Regions from separate parts of the Comamonas sp. GW821-FHT11H03 genome, predicted to be linked through region 2. Evidence: predicted binding sites of a transcription regulator. Region 2 holds the regulator's gene; each other region holds the start of a gene.
The links. The regulator sigma-54, encoded in region 2, starts transcription at its own class of promoters, with help from an activator protein. The targets are predictions, from matches to a motif close to TGGCANGNAANCTGCTTT.
Positions count from the first base shown of each region.

Region 1: AC1RTQ_RS08155 (circularly permuted type 2 ATP-grasp protein) is a predicted target of sigma-54. The motif match lies at 2,018-2,035, and genes of this name have one in related genera.
Region 3: AC1RTQ_RS05265 (ammonium transporter) is a predicted target of sigma-54. The motif match lies at 1,500-1,517, and genes of this name have one in related genera.
Region 4: AC1RTQ_RS19560 (TorF family putative porin) is a predicted target of sigma-54. The motif match lies at 2,690-2,707, and genes of this name have one in related genera.

Region 1 is NZ_JBXARF010000002.1:809,819-815,578, forward strand. It holds gene AC1RTQ_RS08150 (SEL1-like repeat protein) at 296-1,669, shown strand; gene AC1RTQ_RS08155 (circularly permuted type 2 ATP-grasp protein) at 2,071-3,531, shown strand; gene AC1RTQ_RS08160 (alpha-E domain-containing protein) at 3,531-3,677, shown strand; gene AC1RTQ_RS08165 (alpha-E domain-containing protein) at 3,671-4,627, shown strand; gene bfr (bacterioferritin) at 4,693-5,169, opposite strand; gene ahpC (alkyl hydroperoxide reductase subunit C) at 5,552-5,760, shown strand, end outside.
Region 2 is NZ_JBXARF010000001.1:944,001-949,760, forward strand. It holds gene AC1RTQ_RS04450 (DUF711 family protein) at 1-1,018, shown strand, start outside; gene AC1RTQ_RS04455 (aspartyl/asparaginyl beta-hydroxylase domain-containing protein) at 1,152-2,072, shown strand; gene AC1RTQ_RS04460 (RNA polymerase factor sigma-54) at 2,247-3,848, opposite strand; gene lptB (LPS export ABC transporter ATP-binding protein) at 3,994-4,776, opposite strand; gene lptA (lipopolysaccharide transport periplasmic protein LptA) at 4,773-5,429, opposite strand; gene AC1RTQ_RS04475 (thiol:disulfide interchange protein DsbA/DsbL) at 5,560-5,760, opposite strand, start outside.
Region 3 is NZ_JBXARF010000002.1:178,490-184,249, forward strand. It holds gene AC1RTQ_RS05260 (5'-nucleotidase) at 1-164, opposite strand, end outside; gene AC1RTQ_RS05265 (ammonium transporter) at 226-1,428, opposite strand; gene gspF (type II secretion system inner membrane protein GspF) at 1,560-2,783, opposite strand; gene AC1RTQ_RS05275 (SDR family NAD(P)-dependent oxidoreductase) at 2,959-3,708, shown strand; gene AC1RTQ_RS05280 (glutathione S-transferase family protein) at 3,780-4,436, opposite strand; gene AC1RTQ_RS05285 (helix-turn-helix transcriptional regulator) at 4,530-5,219, opposite strand; gene AC1RTQ_RS05290 (LLM class flavin-dependent oxidoreductase) at 5,355-5,760, opposite strand, start outside.
Region 4 is NZ_JBXARF010000009.1:185,691-191,450, forward strand. It holds gene glcE (glycolate oxidase subunit GlcE) at 1-3, opposite strand, end outside; gene AC1RTQ_RS19550 (ammonium transporter) at 136-1,488, opposite strand; gene glnK (P-II family nitrogen regulator) at 1,528-1,866, opposite strand; gene AC1RTQ_RS19560 (TorF family putative porin) at 1,884-2,636, opposite strand; gene AC1RTQ_RS19565 (sulfatase family protein) at 3,012-4,340, opposite strand; gene AC1RTQ_RS19570 (Bug family tripartite tricarboxylate transporter substrate binding protein) at 4,454-5,446, opposite strand; gene AC1RTQ_RS19575 (tripartite tricarboxylate transporter substrate binding protein) at 5,581-5,760, opposite strand, start outside.

The DNA.
Region 1 (5,760 bases), on a different contig from region 2:
TCAGGCGGATGCAGATATGGATGGTTGCACGCTCGTGGCCTGACAGATAGATTGCCTTGCCTTGCCTTGCCTTGCCTTGCCTTGCCTTGCCTTGCCGTGGCGGCTTTCGCTGCGTCAGGCGCAGCTACCTTGCTTGGCGTTCATGTCTGAACAACGTATAAGTGCCCATGCAGGGTTGCCTGTGACAGACTGAAATTGTCGGTTCGAAAAATTCCCATCTGACCTGTTTGCGCTCAAAGCATCATGCCTGGCGTTTGGCTTGTGTATGCGCCGCTGCCTCCTGGAGATTGATGCCATGTCGCGATTGTTTATTGCCCTGTCCCTGAGCCTGTGTTTCACACACGCTGTGGCTGCCGCCGATCTGGAGGCTTTGTTCAATCAGGAGCGCTATGGCGAGTTTTTGCCAAAGGCTCACAGCGCTGCGGCCACAGGGGACGCGCAAGCCTTGTTCCTGCTCGGCAAGGCCTATCACCTTGGGCAAGGTGTAGACAAGAGCGAGGCGCTCGCCAAAAGCTATTACGAAAAAGCACGCGCCGCAGGCTCCGCGCGCGCCAGCCACAATCTTGGCGCTGTGCTCATGAGTGAAAAGCGCTCTGTCGAGGCCATTCCTTTGTTCGAAGAGGCGTTGCAGCGGGGTTTGCTGATGCCGACACTGTTCAATCTGGGCAAGGCATACAGCCCTAGCGATCGCGACTATGAGGTGCAGCGCCATGGCGGGGTTGTCAGGGCCGAGCGAGCAGGAGACTACTTTGTCCAGGCTTATGAGCAGGATGCGAACATCACCTCGCTCATGGAAGCCTCGCGCAATTATCTGCAGGCATATTTGGCGCTGCGCAATAACCACTTCAGCGTTCCCACAGAAGACGCGCGTGAGCGGCTGCGGGGCAAGGCATTGGCAGGGTTGAAGAAGGGCATGGCTCTCGACAACGCGCAGGCATGGAGCAACTATGGCGTGATGCTGCTGGAGGAGCGGGATTTCAACGGTGCCCGACAGGCTTTGCAGCAAGGTGCAGAGCGGAAGGTGGCGGTGGCGCACTACCATCTGGCGCGCATGGCTGCCAAAGGTTTAGGGCTGCCTGATGTGGACCGCCGGGCAGAAGCGTATCACTACGAGCAAGCCGCTTTGCTGGGGTTGAAGGAGGCTGCCCGACCAGCCATTAGTCGCCTTGTGGAAGTGCTTCGATACGAGACGGATTTGGCCGCACTCGAAGACGGTGCAGGCAGGCTGCGGGTGTTGCAGGCTGCTGACGGCGATGGCTTACGGGCTGACTCCGTCTTGTCTCGTCTGGAGTGGGGGCGTTTTCTGCAGAGCCAGCGCGAGCAGGCCAAGGCCTTGCCCGATAAGCCGCTGTACCTGCAAGCCTGTGGCCTGGGTCTGAGCCAGCTGTATGGCGGCACTTACAACCTTGGCTCTAACACTTCGTGGCGATTGCAGGTGCACCGTTCACTGGAAAAACCAGAGCGTCTTCCCATCGAAGGGCATGTCGATGAAGACGGTTGTGCCACGCTTGCCGAGCCTTTGCCGCAGCGTATTCGAGCAAGCCTGAGTGATGGAGCAGTCCTGGCTCTTGCCTTTCCGAACTTCACCTTGCCACTGGCCATGAAGGAGGCCGATGACCGCTTGCGGCTCGACATGCAAGCCATAGGGCTGCCGATTCCCTCGTTTTAGTTGGGCGCCGAATCCGGTGCCATTGGTGCGGTTTTTTGCGCCCAGCGCAGCCGCAGGTGACCGTTGTTCGGTCAGGCCATTATTCGGTCAGGCCATTATTCGGTCACGCTATTGCAGCCGCTTGGGGCAGGGTGTGACGGCGATGCTTTGCCGTGACCACAAGCGCAGTCAACGTGGTCAGCACGCCCACACCTGCGGCGCTGCTAGAGCCCTGAATCTGTGCTGTGCGAGCGTGCCATAGCCCCGAGTACTGCTCGCCAACTGCGCCTTGGCGCGGGGCTGCATTGCTACACTGATCGACACATGAAGTGCATGAATGGCCTGTGTTTTTGAGGAGGGCGGGTCAATGGGCCTGATTCTTGCTTAACAACTGACAATCCATTCGCAGGAGGCGTGCAAGTATGCAGAAATTCGATGAAATGTACGCAATGCTGCCCTATGAGGGCAGCGATGTACGGGCCCACTACAAGGTCTATGCTCAATGGCTGGCGCACCAGCCGCACGCCACCATGCAAGCCCGCATGGCGGAAGCCGAGATGATCTTTCGGCGCGTGGGCATCACCTTTGCCGTCTATGGCGACAAGGACGAGAGCGGCGCCGGTACGGAACGCCTGATTCCGTTCGATTTGATCCCCCGCATCATTGCGGCCCATGAGTGGGCCAGCATGCAGGCGGGTCTGGCCCAGCGCGTGAAGGCGCTCAACTGCTTTATCCGCGATGCCTACCATGGGCAGGACATGGTGCGTGCCGGCCTGATTCCGACGGAGCTGGTGCGCGGCAACAGCCAGTACCGGCCCGAGATGGAGGGCATTCAGGTGCCCAACGATGTCTACGCCAATATCGCCGGCATAGACATCGTGCGTGCGCCCGATGAGCAGGGCAACGGCGTCTACTACGTGCTGGAGGACAATCTGCGCGTGCCATCGGGTGTTTCCTACATGCTGGAAAACCGCCGCATGACCATGCGCCTGTTCCCCGAGCTTTTCGGCAAGCATGCCGTGGCACCCGTGGCCCACTATCCCGACATGCTGCTCGACACTTTGCGTGCCAGCGCGCCCTCGGGCGTGCTGGAGCCCACGGTGGTGGTGCTGACTCCGGGCATGTACAACAGTGCCTATTTCGAGCATGCCTTCCTGGCCCAGCAAATGGGGGTGGAGCTGGTCGAAGGCCAGGATCTGGTGGTCGAGAAAGACGTGGTCTATATGCGCACCACCCAGGGTTTGCAGCGTGTGGACGTGATCTACCGCCGTGTGGACGATGATTTCCTCGACCCCGAAGTCTTCAGGCCCACATCGACGCTGGGCTGCAAGGGCCTGATGCGGGCCTACCGTGCAGGCAACGTCAATATCTGCAATGCCGTGGGCACGGGCCTGGCCGATGACAAATCGGTGTACCCCTATGTGCCGGAGATGATCCGCTTCTATCTGGGTGAGGAGCCCATCCTGCAGAACGTGCCGACCTGGCTGTGCCGAAAGGAGGACGACCTCCAATACGTGCTCGAGCACCTGCATGAGCTGGTCGTCAAGGAGGTGCACGGTGCAGGCGGCTACGGCATGCTGATCGGGCCGGCCGCGACCAAGGCCGAGATCGAGGCCTTCCGCCGCGTGCTGGTCGGCAACCCTTCGGGCTATATCGCGCAGCCCACGCTCTCCCTGTCCACCTGCCCGACCATGGTGGAAAAAGGCATAGCGCCGCGCCATATCGACCTGCGGCCCTTTGTGCTCACGGGCACCGAGGTCAACATGGTGGCCGGTGGACTCACGCGTGTGGCGCTCAAGCAGGGATCGCTGGTGGTGAATTCATCCCAGGGCGGCGGAACCAAGGACACCTGGGTGCTGGAAGATCAAGAGGGAGGCCATTGATGCTGTCACGTACCGCAGATCATCTTTACCGGATGTCACGCTACACCGAGCGGGCAGAAACAAAGGCTGCAAGCATTTTTTCACCAGAATACGGCGCGCGCGTTCAGCGCGTGCGGGGTTCTCTGCCCAAGGAGGGCCTATGCTGAGCCGAACCGCCGACCATTTGTACTGGATGTCACGCTACACCGAGCGGGCAGAGAACACCGCGCGCATGCTCAGCGTGGCCTATGAAACCGCCATGCTGCCGCAGGCCATCCACGATGCCCATCGTGGCTGGCAGAGCGTGCTGTCCATCAGCGAGCTGATCCCGGCCTTCAAGGCGCAGTTTCCGGTGGTGGACCGCGACTCGGTGCTGCAGTTCATGGTCTCGGACGAGGCCAATCCGTCCTCCATCTTTGCCTGCCTCAAGGCGGCGCGCGAGAACGCGCGTGCCGTGCGCGGAGCGCTGACCACGGAATCCTGGGAAACGCAGAACCAGACCTGGCTGGCGCTGCAGCGCCACTTCGGCAAGGATGCCTGGAAGAAGGATCCGGCGCAGTTCTTCGAATGGGTCAAATACCGCTCGCACCTGTGGCGCGGCGTGTCGCTGGGCACCATGCTCAAGGACGAGGCGCTGCACTTTGTGCGCCTGGGTACTTTTGTCGAGCGGGCTGACAACACGGCACGCCTGCTCGATGTGAAGTTCCACTCCATAGAGCGCGACTACCACGGCATGCCGCGCGGTCGCGCCCTGATGAACTTCGACTTCTATCACTGGAGCGCCTTGCTGCGCAGCGTCTCGGCCTTCGAGGTCTACCGCAAGGTCTACCGCGATGTGATCACGCCCGAGCGCGTGGCCGAGCTGCTGATGCTGCGCGCCGACATGCCGCGCTCGCTGCTGGCCAGCATGCATGAGGTGGTCAAGAACCTGGAGCGCGTGGCCAACGACCATTCGCAGGAAACCACGCGTAAGGCCGGGCGCCTGCTGGCCGATCTGCAGTACGGCCGCATCGACGAGATCCTGACCACCGGTCTGCACGCCTATCTGACGCAGTTTCTCGACCGCGTCAACGATCTGGGCTCCGGCATCAGCCGGGACTTCCTGATGCCGACCTGAGACAGGCGGCGCTCAAAGCAAAAGCGGCCCTGAGGCCGCTTTTGTATTTCGACGCGAAGCTGGACTTACTCGATCTCGCCCATCAGCGACTGCAGATAGTTCTGCGTGCCGACCTTGTCGATCAGGTCGAGCTGGGTTTCGAGGAAGTCGATGTGCTCTTCGGTGTCGTCCAGGATCTTCTGCAGCAGATCGCGCGAAACATAGTCGCGCACGGATTCGCAGTGCGCGATGCCGTCCTTGATGGTTTGCTGTGCGGCCTGCTCCAGGCGCAGGTCGCAGGCCAGGGCTTCCGGCACGTCCTCGCCGATCTGCAGCTTGCCCAGGTCCTGCAGATTGGGCAGGCCGTCAAGCATGAAGATGCGGTCCATCAGCGCGTCGGCATGCTTCATCTCGCCGATGGATTCCTCGTATTCCTTCTTGGCCAGCTTGTCGAAGCCCCAGTGCTTGTACATGCGGTAATGCACAAAGTACTGGTTGATGGCGGTCAGTTCGTTCTTGAGCTGGGCTTGCAGCCAGGAAATGACTTGTGCATCACCTTTCATGGGGGGGACTCCTTCTCGGGCAGTTGTTGTTCGAGCCGATTGTCCATGCTTTATGAGGCAAATCAAACAAAGCCCATGCCCGCCCGAATTGGCTGCATCTGATGCGCGTTCTCGTTTAGCTTTGGGGTTCGCTGCCCAGCTTTGACGCAGTGATGACAACAAAAGCTATGAGCGCGATTGAAGGACTATTGGCTGGAACTACCTGGTTTCGGCCCACAATAGAAAGCTGAGCTGCACAGCGCTGCGGCTTGACTTCAGAAGCCGGGAATCTGGTTTGATAGGTTTTTTAAATCAATTTAATGAAATCAATTGATTGGTTTTATTAAGTGGGCCGCTCTAAACTTCATCCTGTCTTCAAACACTAACCACAAGGAAACAGCAAATGTCTCTGATCAACACTCAAGTTCAACCTTTCAAGACCGAAGCCTATGTGAACCGCAACGGCAAGGGTGAGTTCATCACCGTGACTGAAGAGAGCCTGAAGGGCAAGTGGTCTGTGGTGATCTTCATGCCCGCCGCCTTCACCTTCAACTGCCCCACCGAAATCGAAGACGCCGCCAACAACTACGCCGAGTTCCAGAAGGCCGGTGC
Region 2 (5,760 bases):
CGGCGCCCTCGCCGGCCTGCAGCGCATTGCCGAAACGCTCAAGGCCATCAACACCGGCAAACGCCGCATCCGCTTTGCCGTGGGCGAAGCGCGCAATGCGCAGGAAGTGGCCCTGCTGCCGCAGCTGATTGCCGCCTATGGCGACCTGTGCAACGCCTGCGTGAATATCGATCTGGATGAACATGGCTTTGTGCAGACCGGCTTGCTGGCCCAAAGCGTGCAGGCAATTCAGCAAATCGCGCGCACCACGCCGCGCGGCGAAGGCAATTTCAACTTCACGGTCAACTTCAACTGCGCGCCCGGCATTCCCTATTTCCCGGCCAGCTACCACCGCGGCCAGCACCACGGCGCCCTGGTGCTGGGTCTGGAAACGCCAGACCTCATGGTGGCTGAACTGCAGCAGCTGCAGCACCAGCGCCTGCAGCTCGATCACGCGGCATGGTTCAGGCTCGCATTCGAGCGCCTGAGCCAGACCCTGAACGAGCATGCCACCACCATCCAGCGCTGCGCCGACGGTGTGACGCTGGCCGAGGGCTGGCATATCGCGGGCATGGACACCTCGGCTGCGCCTTCGAAGTCCTGCGCCTCCATGGTCGATGTCTACCAACTGCTGGGCGTGCCCCATTTCGGCGCCAGCGGCACGGTGGAGGCCTCGGCCCTGCTGACGCGAGTCTTCAAATCGGTCAGCGGCGTCACGCAAATCGGCTTCAGCGGCCTGATGCTGGCAGTCACCGAGGACGAGGGCCTGGCCCAGGCCAGCCTCGATGAGGAGTTTGATATCCGCGCCCTGCTGACCTACAGCAGCGTCTGCGGCATCGGCCTCGATACCGTGCCCGTGCCGGGCGACAGCAGCGCCGAGCAGATCGCCGCCGTCATGCGCGACACGGGCACCATGGCTTTTCGCCTCAACAAGCCGCTGACGGTACGCCTGTTCCCCGTGCCGGGGCTCAAAGCGGGCGACACCACGGCCTTCGAGAGCGCGGATCTGTGCAACTGCGCCGTACTGGCTCTGCCTTGAGCATCTGACAAGCGGGCAGCTGCGCTTGACCATCAAGCGCCTGCAGCTATTGCTTTTGATATTCCCCTACCCCGGTTCTGTTTGACCTGCCCCCATGGTGACCGCCGGGGTGCCCCCGGTAAAATTGGTCCTTATGGCAAAAATTATCGTTCTGGCACTGGTGCTGCTTTTCTTTGGCTGCGGGCTGTACATGCATCTGCGCGGCAAGGTGCGCCACAAGGTGCTGCGCCAGCTGTTTGACCACTCCACGTTCACGGCGCCGTTCAACGTCTTCATGCTGATGTTCAGCAAGGTGCCGCGCACGCCCTATCTGCCCACCAGCACCTTTCCCGAACTGGCACCGCTGCAGGCCAACTGGCGTGAAATCCGCGAGGAAGCCGTCAATCTGCAAAAGAACATGCAGATCAAGGCCGCCGCCAACAACGACGACGCAGGCTTCAACTCCTTCTTCAAGACCGGCTGGAAGCGCTTCTACCTCAAGTGGTACGGCGACGCCCACCCTTCGGCCATGGAGCTGTGCCCCAGGACCACGGCCCTGGTGAAGTCGATTCCCAGCGTCAAGGCCGCCATGTTTGCCGAGCTGCCGCCCGGCGCCAAGCTCAATCTGCACCGCGACCCCTATGCGGGCTCGCTGCGCTATCACCTGGCCGTGCTGGCCCCCAACGACGACCGCTGCATGATCGAGGTCGACGGCCAGCCCTATAGCTGGCGTGAAGGCGAAGGCGTGATCTTCGACGAGACCTTTATGCACTGGGCCGAGAACCGCAGCGAGGGCAACCGCATCGTGCTGTTCTGCGACGTGGAACGCCCCATGACCAATGGCTTTGCCCAGTGGCTCAATCACTGGCTGGGCAAGAACGTGGTGGCCGCCGCCAGCTCGCCCAACAACGAGGGCGATCCGCGCGGCATGATCAGCAAGATGTTCAAGATTTCCTTCTATGCCGGCAAGTACCGCCGTGCCTTCCGCGACTGGAATCCGACCTTCTACAAGGTCCTCAAGTTCGGGCTGATGATTGGCGTGCTGGTCTGGTTTGTCTGGTGGTTGGTTTCTTGATAACCCCCTGAGGCGCTTTGCGCCTTCCCCCTTTCTCTTCGGAAGGGGACGACATCTTCGCTGCAGGGCGGCCTTTGCTTGCTGTCCCTCACTTGGGTCTTGCTTCATCAAGACATATGGCTCTAAACAAAAAGCCGCTGAATACATCAGCGGCTTTTTTGTGGCTGAGGCGCCCTACAGCGCCTTGCGCAGCGTGGTGGTGGGAATTTTCAGCTGCTCGCGGTACTTGGCCACCGTGCGGCGCGCGCACTCGATGCCCTGCTCCTTGAGCATATCGGCTAGTTTTGCATCCGATAGCGGCTTTTTGGCATCTTCGGCATCGACAAACTGCTTGATCAGCGCACGCACGGCCGTGCTGGAGGCACTGCCGCCGGTTTCCGTACCCAGGCCCGAGCCGAAGAAATACTTGAGCTCGAAGGTGCCTTGGGGCGTGGCCATGTACTTGGCCGTGGTCACGCGGCTGATGGTGGACTCGTGCAGGCCCAGCGTGTCGGCGATATCGCGCAGCACCAGCGGCCGCATGGCCAGCTCGCCATGCACAAAGAAGTTCTTCTGCCGCTCCACGATGGCTTCGGAAACACGCAAGATGGTGTCGAAGCGCTGCTGGATGTTCTTGATGAACCAGCGCGCCTCCTGCAGCTGCTGCTGCAGCGCCGCATGACCGTCGCTGTTCTTGTGGCGACGAAGCACGCTGGCATAGATGTCGTGCACGCGCAGACGCGGCATGACATCGGGGTTGAGCTGCACGGAAAAGTCCGCTCGGCCCGAGCCTGCCCGCACCGGGCGCACGATGACATCGGGTATCACGATATGGCGCTCCACGTCGACAAAGCGGCGCCCCGGACGCGGCTCCAGCCTGGCGATCAGGGCCATGGCTTCGCGCAGTTGCTCCTCGCGTGCGCCACACAGGCTGGTGAGCTTGCGCAGATCGCGCCGCGCCAGCAGGTCCATGGGCTGCGCGCAGATGGATTGCGCCAGCAGCAACCGGTTCATATGCGCCTCGGTCGTGCCCTCGTCCTCGGCGTTGCGGATCAGGTCGCGCAGCTGCAGCTGCAGGCACTCGGCCAGATCACGCGCCCCCACGCCCACGGGCTCCAGGCTTTGCAGCAGCTTCAGAGCAATGACAAAGTGCTGCTCCAGCTCCTCGCGCTCTTCCAGGTCGTCGCCGGCCAGGCTCTGCGCCAGCTCCTGCAGGGAATCCTCGAGATAGCCGTCCTCGCTGAGCGACTCGATGAGAAAGCGCAGTGCCGCCATGTCCGCCGCGCCCAGATGCAGGCTCAGCGCCTGACGATGGAGAAAGTCGGTCAGGCTCTGGTGCTCGCACGCCAGATCGATGGCATCGGTTTCGTCATCGCCGTCGCGGTTGCGCGTGGAGCTGCTGGCCGAGGGCGCATCCCACTCGCTGCTCGATTCGCCGCCCCACTCCCCGTCCTGGCCGTCCATGCCGTCGGCCTCCCAGTTCAGCGTTTCAGGGGTTTCGGGGGTTGACGCTTCCGCTACCGTTTCAGTAGCTGGTTGCGCCTGCAATGACTCCTTTTCAGCATGAATACTATCTGAAGTGCTGTATTCACCGGCGCTAGCAGCTACATCTACAGGAGCATCTCCTGCGGCTTCGGCCTCATCGCCTGCACGTTCAAGAAAAGGGTTGTCGACCAGCATCTGCTCGACTTCCTGCGCCAGCTCCAGAGTGGAGAGCTGCAGCAGCTGAATGGATTGCTGCAGCTGCGGCGTAAGCGACAAATGCTGCGAAACGCGTAGCGAGAGACCTGGCTTCATCGAGGCGCGGCTCCCAGACAATCATTGCCAACGCGCACAGTGCCATGGGTTTGCCGCCGGGCCGCCCCAAGGCAAACCTCGGCGCAGCCGGTCAGGGTCCCTTCCGGGGGCAGCGACCAGACAAAGTGGGGGAGCGTAGGGGTCATCACATTCTGAAATGTTCGCCCAGATAGACGCGGCGCACATCGGCGTTCTCCACGATCTCCTCGGGCGTGCCTTCGGCCAGCACATGGCCGTCGCTGATGATGAAGGCGTGGTCACAGATGCCCAGCGTCTCGCGCACATTGTGGTCGGTAATCAGCACGCCGATGCCGCGCTCCTTGAGGAAGCCGATGATGCGCTGGATCTCGATCACCGCAATCGGGTCGATGCCGGCAAACGGCTCGTCAAGCAGAATGAAGCGCGGTTGCGTGGCCAGGGCCCGGGCAATTTCCACGCGACGGCGTTCACCGCCGGACAGGGCCAGCGCGGGCGACTGGCGCAGATGCTCGACGCGCAGCTCCTGCAGCAGGCCGGTGAGGCGCTTTTCGATCTCGCCCTGCGTCAGCGCCTTGCCCTGCTCGTCCTTTTGCAGCTCCAGCACGGCGCGCACATTGTCTTCCACGCTGAGCTTGCGAAAGATGGAGGCTTCCTGGGGCAGATAGGACAGGCCCAGGCGCGAACGCTGGTGAATCGGCATGCCGCCCACCGGCTGACCGTCGATGAAGATCTCGCCGCCGTCGCTGCGCACCAGGCCCACGATCATGTAGAACGATGTGGTCTTGCCCGCACCGTTGGGGCCGAGCAAACCGACCACCTCGCCTTTTTGCACGGACAGGGACACATCCTTGACCACCTTGCGGCTGCCGTAGGACTTGGCCAGATGCTTGGCCTCCAGGCGGCTGTCGGACTCGCCGCTGCGGCTGCTGGAGAAAGTCGGCTCGCTCATTTCTTCTCGTCAGCTTTCTCGCCGCCCAGCGTCATGCTCTGGCGCAGCTGCGTGGCAGGTGTTGCAGGCTTGGGCTGGGCTCCCGGCGTTCCGTCCTTGGGCGCCATGATGGCGCGCACACGACCGCCCTGCCCCACGGAAGAGCTGGGCAGGCCACCGCTGGTCTTCTGACCATCGACCGTGTAGACGTCTGTGATGTTGTTGTAGATGATGATGGAGCCCGTGACCTGATCACTGAGCTGACCGCCACGGTAGCGGCGCATCTCGCCACGACGGATGAACTTGACGATATCGGCCTTGCCGTCGTACTCGATGACTTCGCCTTCGCCCTCGATGAACTCCTCGGGCTGACCGGCCACCGTATCGCGCTTCTGACGGAAGAAGGCTCGCTTGCCGGCCTCGGCCTTGACCACGCCGTACTGATAGCCCTCGGCGTCCTGCCGCACATCGAGCTGAGCACCGCGCAGCACGATGGTGCCCTTGGTCATCACCACATTGCCGGTGAAGACACTGGTCTGCTGCAGCTCGTCGTGGCGCAGCGCATCCGCCTCGATATTCATGGGCTTGGCGCTGTCGGCTTTTTCGGCATAAGCAATGCCGGTCGCTGCTGCCAGGGCGCAGGCCAGCGCAAGAGGTAGGAGTGTTTTTTTCATGGAAGGCACGTTTCTTGCATCCATTGTAGTCATTCCCTTTTTGCAACTTGCGTAAAAAACACCCATAAAAAAGCCCGCACGACGGCGGGCTCGTTGGGCGTCAAACGTCACTGGCGTCTGCTGCCTGATCTCAGGCCTTGCGACTGGAGGCGACCAGCGCATTGACCACGCGCAGCACATTCTCCATATTGCCGGCCTTGGTGCCGTCCGTGTAGTAGCGGCCGGCCACGCCCATGGCGGGCACGCCTTCGACGTCATATTCGTTTTGCAGCTGAGCGGCCTTGCGCGCCTGATTGGCCACAGTGAAGGAGTTGTAGACCTCCTTGAACTT
Region 3 (5,760 bases), on a different contig from region 2:
GAGAAGGCCACACCGGGCGCGGCAGGCACGTCCAGCCGCTCGCGCTGCAGGCGCAGATAGCTCGCCGGGTCGCTGTCCTCGAAGAGGCGGTTTTCCTCCTCGAAATCGAAAAGGGCTCGCGAGGAGATGGCGACGACGAGCTTGTCGTTCAGGGTCATGGCCATGGCGGTACGGCTTTAAGCGGATGTGCAGACAAGCTCTGATGATACGCAGCCCGCCACGCCCTCACCAGTTGGCTTCGCGCTCGGGCGTGGCACTGATGTGGTGTATGGACAGGTCTGCGCCGTCGAACTCCTGCTCCTGGCTCAGGCGCAGCCCCACGGTTTTCTTGAGCAGGCCGTAGACCAGCAGGCCGCCCAGCGCGGCCCAGGCCACGCCCATCAGCGTGCCTATGAGCTGGGCCAGAGGGTGCACGCCGCCAAGCCCGCCCAGCGCCTGCGTGCCGAAGATGCCGGCCGCAATGCCGCCCCAGGCGCCGCACAGACCGTGCAGCGGCCACACGCCCAGCACATCGTCGATCTTCCATTTGTTCTGCGTCAGCGTGAACATGAATACAAAGATGGCACCGGCGGCAGCCCCCACGACCAGCGCCCCCAGAGGGTGCATCAGATCCGAGCCCGCGCAGACGGCGACCAGGCCGGCCAGCGGGCCGTTGTGCACAAACCCCGGGTCGTTTTTGCCCACAGCCAGGGCGGCCAGCGTGCCGCCCACCATGGCCATCAGCGAGTTCACGGCGACCAGGCCGGAGATCTTGTCCAGATTCTGGGCACTCATCACATTGAAGCCGAACCAGCCCACGATCAAAATCCAGGCGCCCAGCGCCAGGAAGGGAATGCTGGAGGGCGGTGTGGCGGCAATCGCTCCGCCCTGGCGGTAGCGGTTGCGGCGCGGGCCCAGCAGCAGCACGGCGCCCAGGGCGATCCAGCCGCCGACGGCGTGGACCACCACGCTGCCGGCAAAGTCGTGGAATTCGGAGCCGGTCAGCGCCTTGATCCAGGCCTGCACGCCGAAATGCTGGTTCCAGACAATGCCCTCGAAGAAGGGGTAGATCAGGCCCACGATCACGGCCGTGGCGATCAGCTGGGGCCAGAACTTGGCGCGTTCGGCAATGCCGCCCGAGATGATGGCGGGAATGGCGGCGGCGAAGGTCAGCAGAAAGAAGAACTTGACCAGGCCATAGCCGTTGAGTGCCGCCAGCTGCTCGGCGCCCACGAAAAAGTGCGTGCCGTAGGCCACGCCATAGCCGAGCGCGAAATAGACCACGGTGGAGACCGAGAAGTCGACCAGGATCTTGACCAGGGCATTGACCTGGTTCTTGCGGCGCACGGTGCCCAGCTCCAGAAAGGCGAAACCGGCGTGCATGGCCAGGACCATGACGGCGCCCATCAAAATGAACAGGGCATCTGCGCCCTGTTTTAGTGCTTGCATGAAAACGCTCCAGCTGAAATTTGCTATTTATTGGTGCGAAATTGCGGGAAAAACCCGCAATGCACTAAAAGAAAGCAAGAATTGCGCCAAGCTGGAGTGGGCGCTTCCGCAACGCTACGGGCGCGGCCGGCCTATTTGACGAACTGGTTGAGCTGGATGATGGGCATGAGCACGGCCAGCACGATGAGCATGACCACCAGCCCCATGACGACGATGAGCAGGGGCTCCAAAATCGTGGCCAGGTGCATGGCACGACGCTGGACTTCGGTGGACAGCTGGGTGGCGGCACGCTGCAGCATCAGCGGCAGCTGGCCCGTCTGCTCGCCCAGTCGGGCGAACATGGCGAGCAGGCCCGGAAAGCGCTTCTTCTGTGCCAGGGCCGAGGCCAGTGGCGCGCCTTCGCGCACCAGCACCAGCGCATCCATGGCATCGGCGCGCAGGGCGCGGTTGTTCAGCGTCTCGGCGGCGGCCTGCAAGGCCTTGAGAATGGGCACGCCCGCGCCGGCCAGCATGGCCAGGGTACCGGCAAAGCGCGCCGCGTTATAGCTGCGCGAGAGCCGGCCTATGAGTGGCAGATGCAGCCACTGGGCATCGAAGCGCTCGCGAAACGCCTCGTTCTTGAGCGCCAGCCGAAAACCCGCGGCAGCCAGCAGCAGCACGGCCAGCATGAACCAGCCATAGCTGCGCACAAAGCTGCTGATGCCGAGCATGACCACGGTGAGAAACGGCAGCGCACGCTTGGTGCCGGCAAATACGCCGGCGACCTGCGGCACGACATAGCTGACCAGAAAGGTCACGATGACGATGGCCACCAGCGTCACGATGGCCGGATACAGCGAGGCGCCGATGAGCTTGGACTGCAGTGCCTGACGCGCCTCCAGGTCGTCGGCCAGGTTCTCCAGCACCGGGCCCAGGCTGCCGCTGGATTCGCCGGCACCGATCACGGCGCAGAAGATGTCGGAAAACTCGCGTGGATGCTGCTCGAGCGCCCTGGCAAAGCTGGAGCCGGCATTGACTTCTGCCCTCAGCGCGGCGACCAGTTGATGCTGGCGTTCGTCCTCGGCTTCCTCGGCCAGCGCGGCCAGCGCGCGCTCTATGGGCAGGCCGGAGCTGACCAGCCCCGAGAGCTGGCGGGTCCAGACTGCCAGACTCGTGGAGTTGAAGGCCGGGCGCGTGAGCCATCCGGATGCGCCTGTCCGGCCCCGGCCCTGGCCTGCGGCGACGGGTTCGACCTGCAGCGGCACCAGGGCCTGACTGCGCAGCTGGCTGCGCGCGGCACGGGCGTTGTCGGCTTCCAGGGTGCCCTTGCGGGTCTGGCCCTGGGCATCCAGGGCTTCAAAGGTAAAGGCGGGCATGCGCGAATCGATCTGACGGGTGACGGGTTAGAACATGTTTACGTTCTTGGGATGGTAGCGACTAATGATGTCAGCACATCGGCATTGGAGAGCACGCCGCAGACTTGAGGCAGGTCATGACGGTCGCGGGCGAGGTCGGCACAATGGTCTGCCAATTCAAGAACGGGAGGTTTCGATGCTCAAGGACAAGGTTGCATTGGTGACGGGGGCTGCGTCCGGCATAGGCCGCTGTGTCGCTCTGACATGGGCCCGGGAAGGCGCGCGGGTGGTGCTGGCGGACCTCAACGAGGAGCAGGGCCAGGAGACCGCAGCCCTGGTGCGCGAGCTGGGTGCCGAGGCACTGTATCTGCGCGCCGACGCCGGCAGCGCGGCGGATCATGAAGCGCTGGTGGCCTTGACCATGCGCCACTTCGGCCGTCTGGATGTGGCCTGCAACAACGCCGGCATCGGCGGTGTCAGTGCGCCCACGGCCGACTATCCACTGGATGCCTGGGAGCAGGTGCTGCGCGTCAATCTCTCTGGCGTGTTCTATGCCTGCAAATACCAGATCGCCGCCATGCTGCAGGGCGGCGGCGGCTCCATCATCAATATGGCGTCCATCCTCGGTGCCGTGGGCTTTGCCAACTCTGCGGCCTACACGGCCGCCAAGCATGGCGTGCTGGGCCTGACCAAGGCGGCAGCGCTCGAATATTCGGCCAGAGGCGTGCGGGTCAATGCCGTGGGGCCGGGCTTTATCCACACTCCCATGATCAGCGGTCTGGAGCAGGACCCGAGCACGCATGCGGCGCTGGTGGCGGCCCACCCCATGGGACGCCTGGGCCAGCCCGAGGAGATCGCCGAGCTGGTGGCCTGGCTGGCCAGTGACCGCGCGTCGTTTGTGACGGGCGCTTATTACCCGGTCGACGGCGGTTACTTGGCGCGCTGAGTGGTTGGCAGCGGCTTGCTCCAGGTGTTGATGGCCCTGCGCCTGACTGGCAGGCGCTACGGGCCAAAACCTTAAACGACTGGTGCCATGGCGGCGGCTTGCATATCGCCGTCGATCTCGTCGGCGCGCACCGAGGCTGCGCGCTGCAGCAGCGGCGTGGCATAGGCCTCGAATTCGGGCCGCCTGGGCAAGCTGCCGTCCATCATGCTCCAGCCGATATAGCTGGCCAGATACAGATCGGCGGCCGTGAAGTGGTCGCCGCAGACATAGCGTTTGCCGGCCACCGCATGCAGCAATGTGTTCAGCACATCGTCAAAGCGGCCAAAGCCCGCGCTCATGGCCTGCTGATGAGTTTGCGATTGCAGCCAGCCTTCGTTGCGGGCGGTTGTGACGGCCTCCACCGGCCCAGCGACAAAGAACAGCCAGCGAAAGTAGCTGGCGCGCTCCGGGCTGCCCATCGCCGGGGCCAGTCGTTTCTCGGGGAAAAGATCGGCCAGATAGGCGAGGATGGCTCCGGTCTCGGTGACCACGGCATCGCCATGCTGCAGCGCCGGGACCTTGCCCATGGGGTTGATGGACAGGTACTCGGGCGACTTCATCTCGGGTCCGAATTCCAGCTCAACGGTTTCATAGTCGGCACCGCATTCCTCCAGCATCCAGCGCACCATGCGGGCGCGTGATCTGGGGTTGCTGAAAAAGCGCAGCTTGGGCTGGTGAGGTGTGGACATTGCGGTTCTCCTTGGCGGGCTGTTGTGACATGGCAAAAACGCCATGCAGCCAATGTAGGAGCGGGGGCTGACAGTTTCTGTCAGCAGCACCGTTCAATCCAGCGTGTAGCCGGTTTCGTCCAGCCAGCGCTGTATCAGCGCCTGGCGCCTTTGTGGATAGCGTTCGCCCAGATCCTCCAGGGCATCCACACGGTCAGCGCGAAAGTGACGAAAGGCCTGGCGCAGCTCGCACCAGGCCGATACCACGCGGGAGCGCTCGAAGTAGGCCATGGCAAACGGCCAGACCCGGCGCTGGCTTGGCACGCCATGCTGGTCCCGGTAGTGCAGCACGACCTTGTGTTCGGCGCGGATGGCGCGGCGCAGCGCGGCCTGCCAGGGCTCGGCCGGCGGGTCTGTCTGCATATTGGGAACCAGCAGACCGCTGGTGTCGACGGCGATGCGCAGCTCCAGCGGCAGTGCCGAGCGTATGCGGTCCATGGCGGCGGTGGCGGCCTGGGCCAATTGCGGATCGGCCTGCAGGCTGGCCCAGCGCGCGCCCAGCAACAGCGCCTCCAGTTCGTCGGCGTTGAACATCAGGGGCGGCAGCAAAAAGCCGGGCCGCATCTCGAAGCCTATGCCGGGGTCGCCCAGAATGTCGGCGCCCTGAGTGCGCAAGGTGGCGATGTCGCGGTACAGCGTGCGCAGGCTGACGCCCAGCGCCTGGGCCAGCTCGGGCCCGGTCTGCGGCAGACGGGCGCGGCGCAGCATATCCAGCAATTGCAGCAGACGGGCGGAGCGGCTCATGGGTGAAATCCGAGAGGTGAACGACGCAGGAGTTTGGCATGCTCCCATACCGGGACGCCGGGACGCCGGTCTGCCGCTATCCCTGAGCTTCCTCCTGCCGCACAGCGAGAGAGGAGGGCGCTGCCAGGGAAGCGATCAGGCGCAGTTCATTGCGCCAGCCGTGATCTCCAGGCTGCGCAGGCGCAGCTCGGCGTCATAGACATCGCTGACGATCATGAATTCATCGGCCTGGGTCTCATCGGCCAGCTTTTGCAGGCCCTGGCGCACGGTATCGGGGCCGCCGATGACGCCCACGGCCAGAAAATCGGCAATCGCCGCCTGGGCGCGCCCATCGAGCTGCTCCCAGAAGTCCGCTATGGGCGGCATGAGCCGGGTGCGGTTGCCGGTCAGGATGCCGAGCACGCGCTGATAGGTGCTGCTGGCCAGAAAGCGGGCCTCTTCATCGCTGGGGGCTGCAATCACGGGCACGCCGACAATCGCGTAAGGCTTGGCCAGTGTGGCGCTGGGCTTGAACATCTGGCGGTACAGGGCCAGGGCCTGG
Region 4 (5,760 bases), on a different contig from region 2:
CATGGTAGCCGGGCCGCCCCTTGGGCAGGAAGGCCTGGTCTTTGATTTTTTTGAAAAGCAGGCGTGAATAAAAAAGCCCCGCAGCTTGCACTGCGGGGCAACGTAATGAAACTGAACTTGCGAAGAGCCTGCCGCTTAGCGGGTGTAGGCCACCTCACCGTGAGAAGTGATGTCCAGGCCCTGGCGTTCGGACTCCTCCGAGACACGCAGACCCACGGTCAGATCGGCAATCTTGTAGGCCACGTAGGAGACCACGCCAGACCAGACGATGGTCACCAGCACGCTCTCGACCTGCACCCACAGCTGATGGGCCATGTTGTAGCCCTCGGGCTCGATACCGCCCAGGCCCTTGGCGCAGAACACGCCGGTCAGGATGGCACCCAGGATACCGCCGACACCGTGGACGCCGAACACGTCGCAGACGTCGTCGACCTTGAGCATGTGCTTGAGGCCGGACACGCCCCAGAAGCACAGAGGGCCGGCGATGATGCCCATGACGATGGAGCCCATGGGGCCGACAAAACCGGCGGCGGGCGTGATGGTCACCAGACCGGCCACGGCACCCGAGGCGGCACCCAGCATGGAGGCCTTGCCGCGCAGCAGCGCTTCGGCCACGATCCAGGAGATGGCGGCAGCGCCGGTCGCCAGGATGGTGTTGATGAAGGCCAGGCCGGCAATGCCGTTGGCAGCACCGGCAGAGCCGGCGTTGAAGCCGAACCAGCCCACCCACAGCAGCGAGGCACCCACCATGGTCAGCGTCAGGCTGTGAGGAGGCAGGGCTTCCTTGCCGAAGCCGATGCGCTTGCCCAGCATGTAGGCACCCACCAGACCGGCCACGGCGGCGTTGATGTGCACCACGGTGCCGCCCGCGAAGTCCAGCGCGCCATCGGCACCCAGCAGACCGCCGCCCCACACCATGTGGGCCATGGGGATGTAGCTGAAGGTGAACCACAGCACGGAGAACACGATCACGGCCGCGAACTTGATGCGCTCGGCAAATGCACCCACGATCAGCGCCACGGTGATGGCGGCGAAGGTGGACTGGAAGGCCACGAACACATATTCGGGGATGGTCTTGAGCATGGACGACAGCGTGTCAGGCGTGATCCCCATGAGGAACAGCTTGTCGAAGCCGGCGAAGAACTTGCCCTCGCCACCAAAGGCCAGCGAGTAGCCGTAGATGGCCCACAGCACGGTGATCAGCGAAAAGATCACGAAGACCTGGGCCAGCACGGACAGCATGTTCTTGCTGCGCACCAGGCCGCCGTAGAACAGCGCCAGTCCGGGGATGACCATCAGGATCACCAGCATGGTCGAGGTCAGCATCCAGGCGGTGTCACCGGCGCTCAGGGTGGGAACGGCCTCGGCCGCTGCTTCGGCCACGGGCGCTGCGGCGGCGGCAGCCGTTGCAGCTTCCTGGGCAAAGCCTGTGGCACTTGCAGCCAGCAGGCCCAGTCCCAGGCCTGCGGTCAATAATTTCTTGATCATGGCAATCTTTCTCAAAACGGTTCCAGAGAGACTGGGCCTTTACAGGGCCGCGTCGCCGGTTTCTCCTGTACGGATACGGATCGACTGCTCCAGCGCCTGCACAAAGATCTTGCCGTCGCCGATCTTGCCGGTGCGGGCTGCGCCCTCGATGGCGTCGATGGCGGCATCGACCAGATCGTCGGCAATCGCGGCCTCGATCTTGAGCTTGGGCAGAAAGTCCACCACATACTCGGCACCGCGGTACAGCTCGGTGTGACCCTTTTGACGACCAAAGCCCTTGACTTCGGTCACGGTGATGCCTTGGACACCGATTTGGGAAAGCGCTTCACGCACTTCGTCGAGCTTGAAGGGTTTGATGATGGCGATCACCATTTTCATGACGGGCTCCTGAAAAATTAGAAAGTCTTGGAGAGCGTCAGAATCAGACGCGCCTTGTTCACATCGCCGAAGTAGGCCTTCTTGTTGGCGCCGGTCACCGCTGCACCAGCAGAGAAGCCGTCGCCCAGGTCATAGGCACCACCCAAGCTGTAGTCCACATAGTTGGGAACGCCCAGGTCCTTGATGTCGCTGGAAAAATGGGTGTAACCAACTGATGCTTTCAGTGTCACCTTGGGCATCACTTCCTGGCTGTAGGAGAACTGCAGATATCCGGTGTTGCGGCCCTTGAGACCCGAACCCGCCTTGGCGCCGGCCCAGCCGAAGTAGTCCTTGGACACCGTGTGCGAATACTTGGCCGTGAACGGGCCGTAGGTGCCGGAGCCGTAGATCTCGGTGGTGTTGCCGTTGGCATTGCCCGAGTACACATAGGTCAGCATGCCCACGTCCCAGTCCACATCGGCTGCCTTGAACTTGTAGCCGCCGTAGAAGTCGGTTTCCAGCGAGTTGCCGGGCAGCCAGTCCACGGAGGAGTTCCAGTTGCCCACGTAGAAGCCGCTGTCACCGAACGTGTAGTCAAAACCACCTTGCAGCGCGGGCTTCACGGCCTTGGTGCGGCTGGCGTCCTGGTCCTGACCGCGGAACTTGTAGTTGGTGGTCAGGGCAACGTTGGCGGAGAGCTGGGCATGGGCCCACATGGGGGCGACAACGGCGCAGGCCAGGGCGGCAGTCTTGGCGAAAGTCTTGAAACGGCTTGCAGCGGGACTAGGCATTCAGGGTTCCTCCGGTTTGAAAATTTCGTGGCAAAAATCTCGGATGAACTTTCAAAGCACAGACCGTGCCAGTCTCTGCGGCGGCTGCGGCACGGCGCGCTGCCCAAGGCCCTGAAACAGGCACCGGACCATAGCTGCCCAGTACAAAAAGCTACGAGTTCTCACAATCACTGAGCGCAACTTTCGCCACCTGGGTGCTGGCCGAAATTGATTGCACCAAGATGGTGCGTTTTTGCGGTGCACCGCCATGGCTCTGCTTTTTCCCGGCTTCTTGCACCAATCAGGGGATTTGGGAGTGAGTGCGCGCTCTTTATCTGGGCGCTGGCAAAGAAAAAGCCCATCGGCTGGGCGATGGGCTTGGGGGGCGGCCGCAGTTCAGAAGCTGGCCTGGGGCAGGTCTGCCTTGGTGAACACCAGCGAGACCTTGGCTTCCTGCGGAATGGGCGGAAAGTCCTGATTCCAGTGCTGCCAGGCGCTGCGCAGCTCGGCCAGTTTCTGGGGCTCACGATCACGCAGATTGGCGCGCTCGCGCGGGTCGTTGCCGATGTGGAACAGGTATTCGATGCCCTCGATCTGCAGGTATTTCCAGTCGCCGCGTATCAAGGCCTTTTGCTCGCGGTGCTTCATGCGCCAGGCCAGGTCGCGCTCGGGCATCCAGCTTTGATCCTGCATCAGGGGCAGCAGGCTGATGCCATCCAGCGGATAGTCGGCATGCGCGGCCACGCCGGCGGCGGCCAAAAAGGTCGCCGACCAGTCCATGCTCAGGCTGGGCGTGTCGCAGACGGCTCCGGCCGTCATGCGCGCCGGCCAGCGCGCCAGCAAAGGCACGCGGATGCCGCCCTCGAGCAGGTCCATCTTCTGGCCCACGAAGGGCCAGGTATTGGAGAAGCGCTCGCCGCCGTTGTCGCTGGTGAAGACGATGAGCGTGTTCTCGCTCATGCCTTTTTCCTCCAGCGCATCCAGCAGCCAGCCAATGCCTTCGTCCATGTGATGGATCATGCGCTGATAGGTGTCTATGGAGCCGCCGTCTATGTGCTTGCCCATGCCTTGCAGGCGTTCGGACTCGGCGCGGTCCTCGCGCGTCAGCCAGGGCCAGTGTGGCGCGCTGTAGTGCAGCGAGAGGTAGAAGGGCTGCTCGGCCGTCTGGCGCTTGACGAAGTCCACGGCGCGGCGGCTCAGCAGATCGGTCAGGTAGCCGTCTTCGGTGTGCGGCTCCTCGTTGCGCCAGAAGTCGGGGCGCCCGCGCGGATCGCAGTGGGCGAAGTAGTCGGCGCCGCCCGCGTGAAAGCCGTAGAACTCCTCGTAGCCGGACAGGCGCGGGCCGAAATGCGGGGGGTAGCCCAGATGCCATTTGCCGACCAGTGCCGTGGCATAGCCGGCATCGCGCAGCAGCGAGGCCACCGTGGGGTGATCGGGCGGCAGGCCCAGCACCTTGTCGCCATGCACGCTGGCGATGGGTTCCTCGGCCGCACCGCGCAGGCGGTACTGCCAGCGGCCCGTGGCCAGCGCAAAGCGCGTGGGCGAGCACACCGACGAGTTGGAGTAGCCGCGCGTGAAGCGCAGGCCCTGGGCCGCCATGGCATCCAGGCGCGGCGAGACGTCTGTGGCGTTGTTGTGCGCATCGCGCGCACCGGTGCAGCCCAGGTCGGCATAGCCGAGGTCATCGGCCAGGATGAAGATCAGGTTGGGGCGGGAGTCGGTCATGAGAGGGCGGGGAACATTCAAAAACAGGAGCTTCTATCGCCTGTTATGCAAGGATTCTGAATAGATTTAATGCTGAAAATGTTTGGTAGCAAGCGATAGATGCTCCTCAAATATCAGGGCTTGAAGCCCGAGCGCTGTACGACCGGCGCCCATTGCGCGCGGTAGGCCTTGAGCATTTTTTCCGTCTCCTGCGCGCTGCTGACCACAGGCACCAGGTTGGAGGCGGCGAACCTGTGCTGCGTGTCGGCTTCCTTCATCACCTCCTGTACCAGCTGGGACAGGCGCTGCACCGTGGCCGGCGCCATGCTCTGCGGCGCGAACAAGGTGTTCCAGCCCGTGCCCACCAGATTCACGCCCAGCTCCTTGAGTGTGGGAATGCCGGGCGCCATGGCGCTGCGGCGCTCGCCCGAGGTGGCCAGCACGCGCAGCTTGCCCGCTTCGTGCTGGGCGATCTGGGTGTCGAAAGTGTCCACGGCAATGGGGATCTGCCCGCCCATCAGGTCGGTGAGCAGCGGGCCCGAGCCCTTGTAGCCCACGACCTCGACCGGCACCTTGGCGGCCTCGCCCAGCATCAGTGCGAAAAAGTGCGGCAGGCTGCCCGTGGCCGGCACTCCGAAATTGGCCTGCTGTGGATTGGCCTTGAGCCAGGCCAGCAGGTGCGGCAGCTCCTTCACGGGCACGGCACTGGCCACGGCCAGACCGAACTCGTAGCGGTTGACCTCGCTGATGGGACGGAAGTCCTTGTCCGGCTCGTAGCCCGAGTCTGGAAACACCAGCGGCGCCACCACCATCACGGCGGGATTGGCCAGCAAAATGGCGGGCTGGGAGGCCGGCGCATTCTTCACGTACTGGGCCGACAGACGGCCGCCTGCGCCGGGCTTGTTTTCCACGATGACCGGGCTGCCCAGTCTGGCCTGCAGCCGGTCGGCCACGATGCGCGCCACGCGGTCGGTGGCGCCGCCGGGCGGATAGCCGACCACCATGCGCAGCGGTGTCTTGTTGGGAAACAGGGCATGGCTGTCCTGGGCCTGCAGCGCGCCGCTGCCCAGCAATCCTGCGCTCAGGCCGAGCCCCGCAGCGAGCTTGCCGAAGATTCTTCTTTGCATCGTCATGTCTCTCCTGGTCTGTGATCCGAGCCGAGGGCTCACGCCATTTCTGCTTGAAAGCGGGCAGTGTAAGTGCGTGCCGGCACTGGCCTGAACCGCTCAGATGGCAGGCGCCAGGGCCTGGGGCCTCGGCCTCAATCGGGTTTCAGATTGATCTTGCGGGCCAGCGCTTCCCATTTGGCCGAGATCTCGCGCACCCTGGCCTGTGCCTGCTCGGGGCTGCTGCCCACCATCTCGATATCCACGGCCTTGACCCGCTCCTGCTGCAGCGGCGAGCGGATGGCGTCATCCATGGCGGCGAGAAAGCGCTTCTG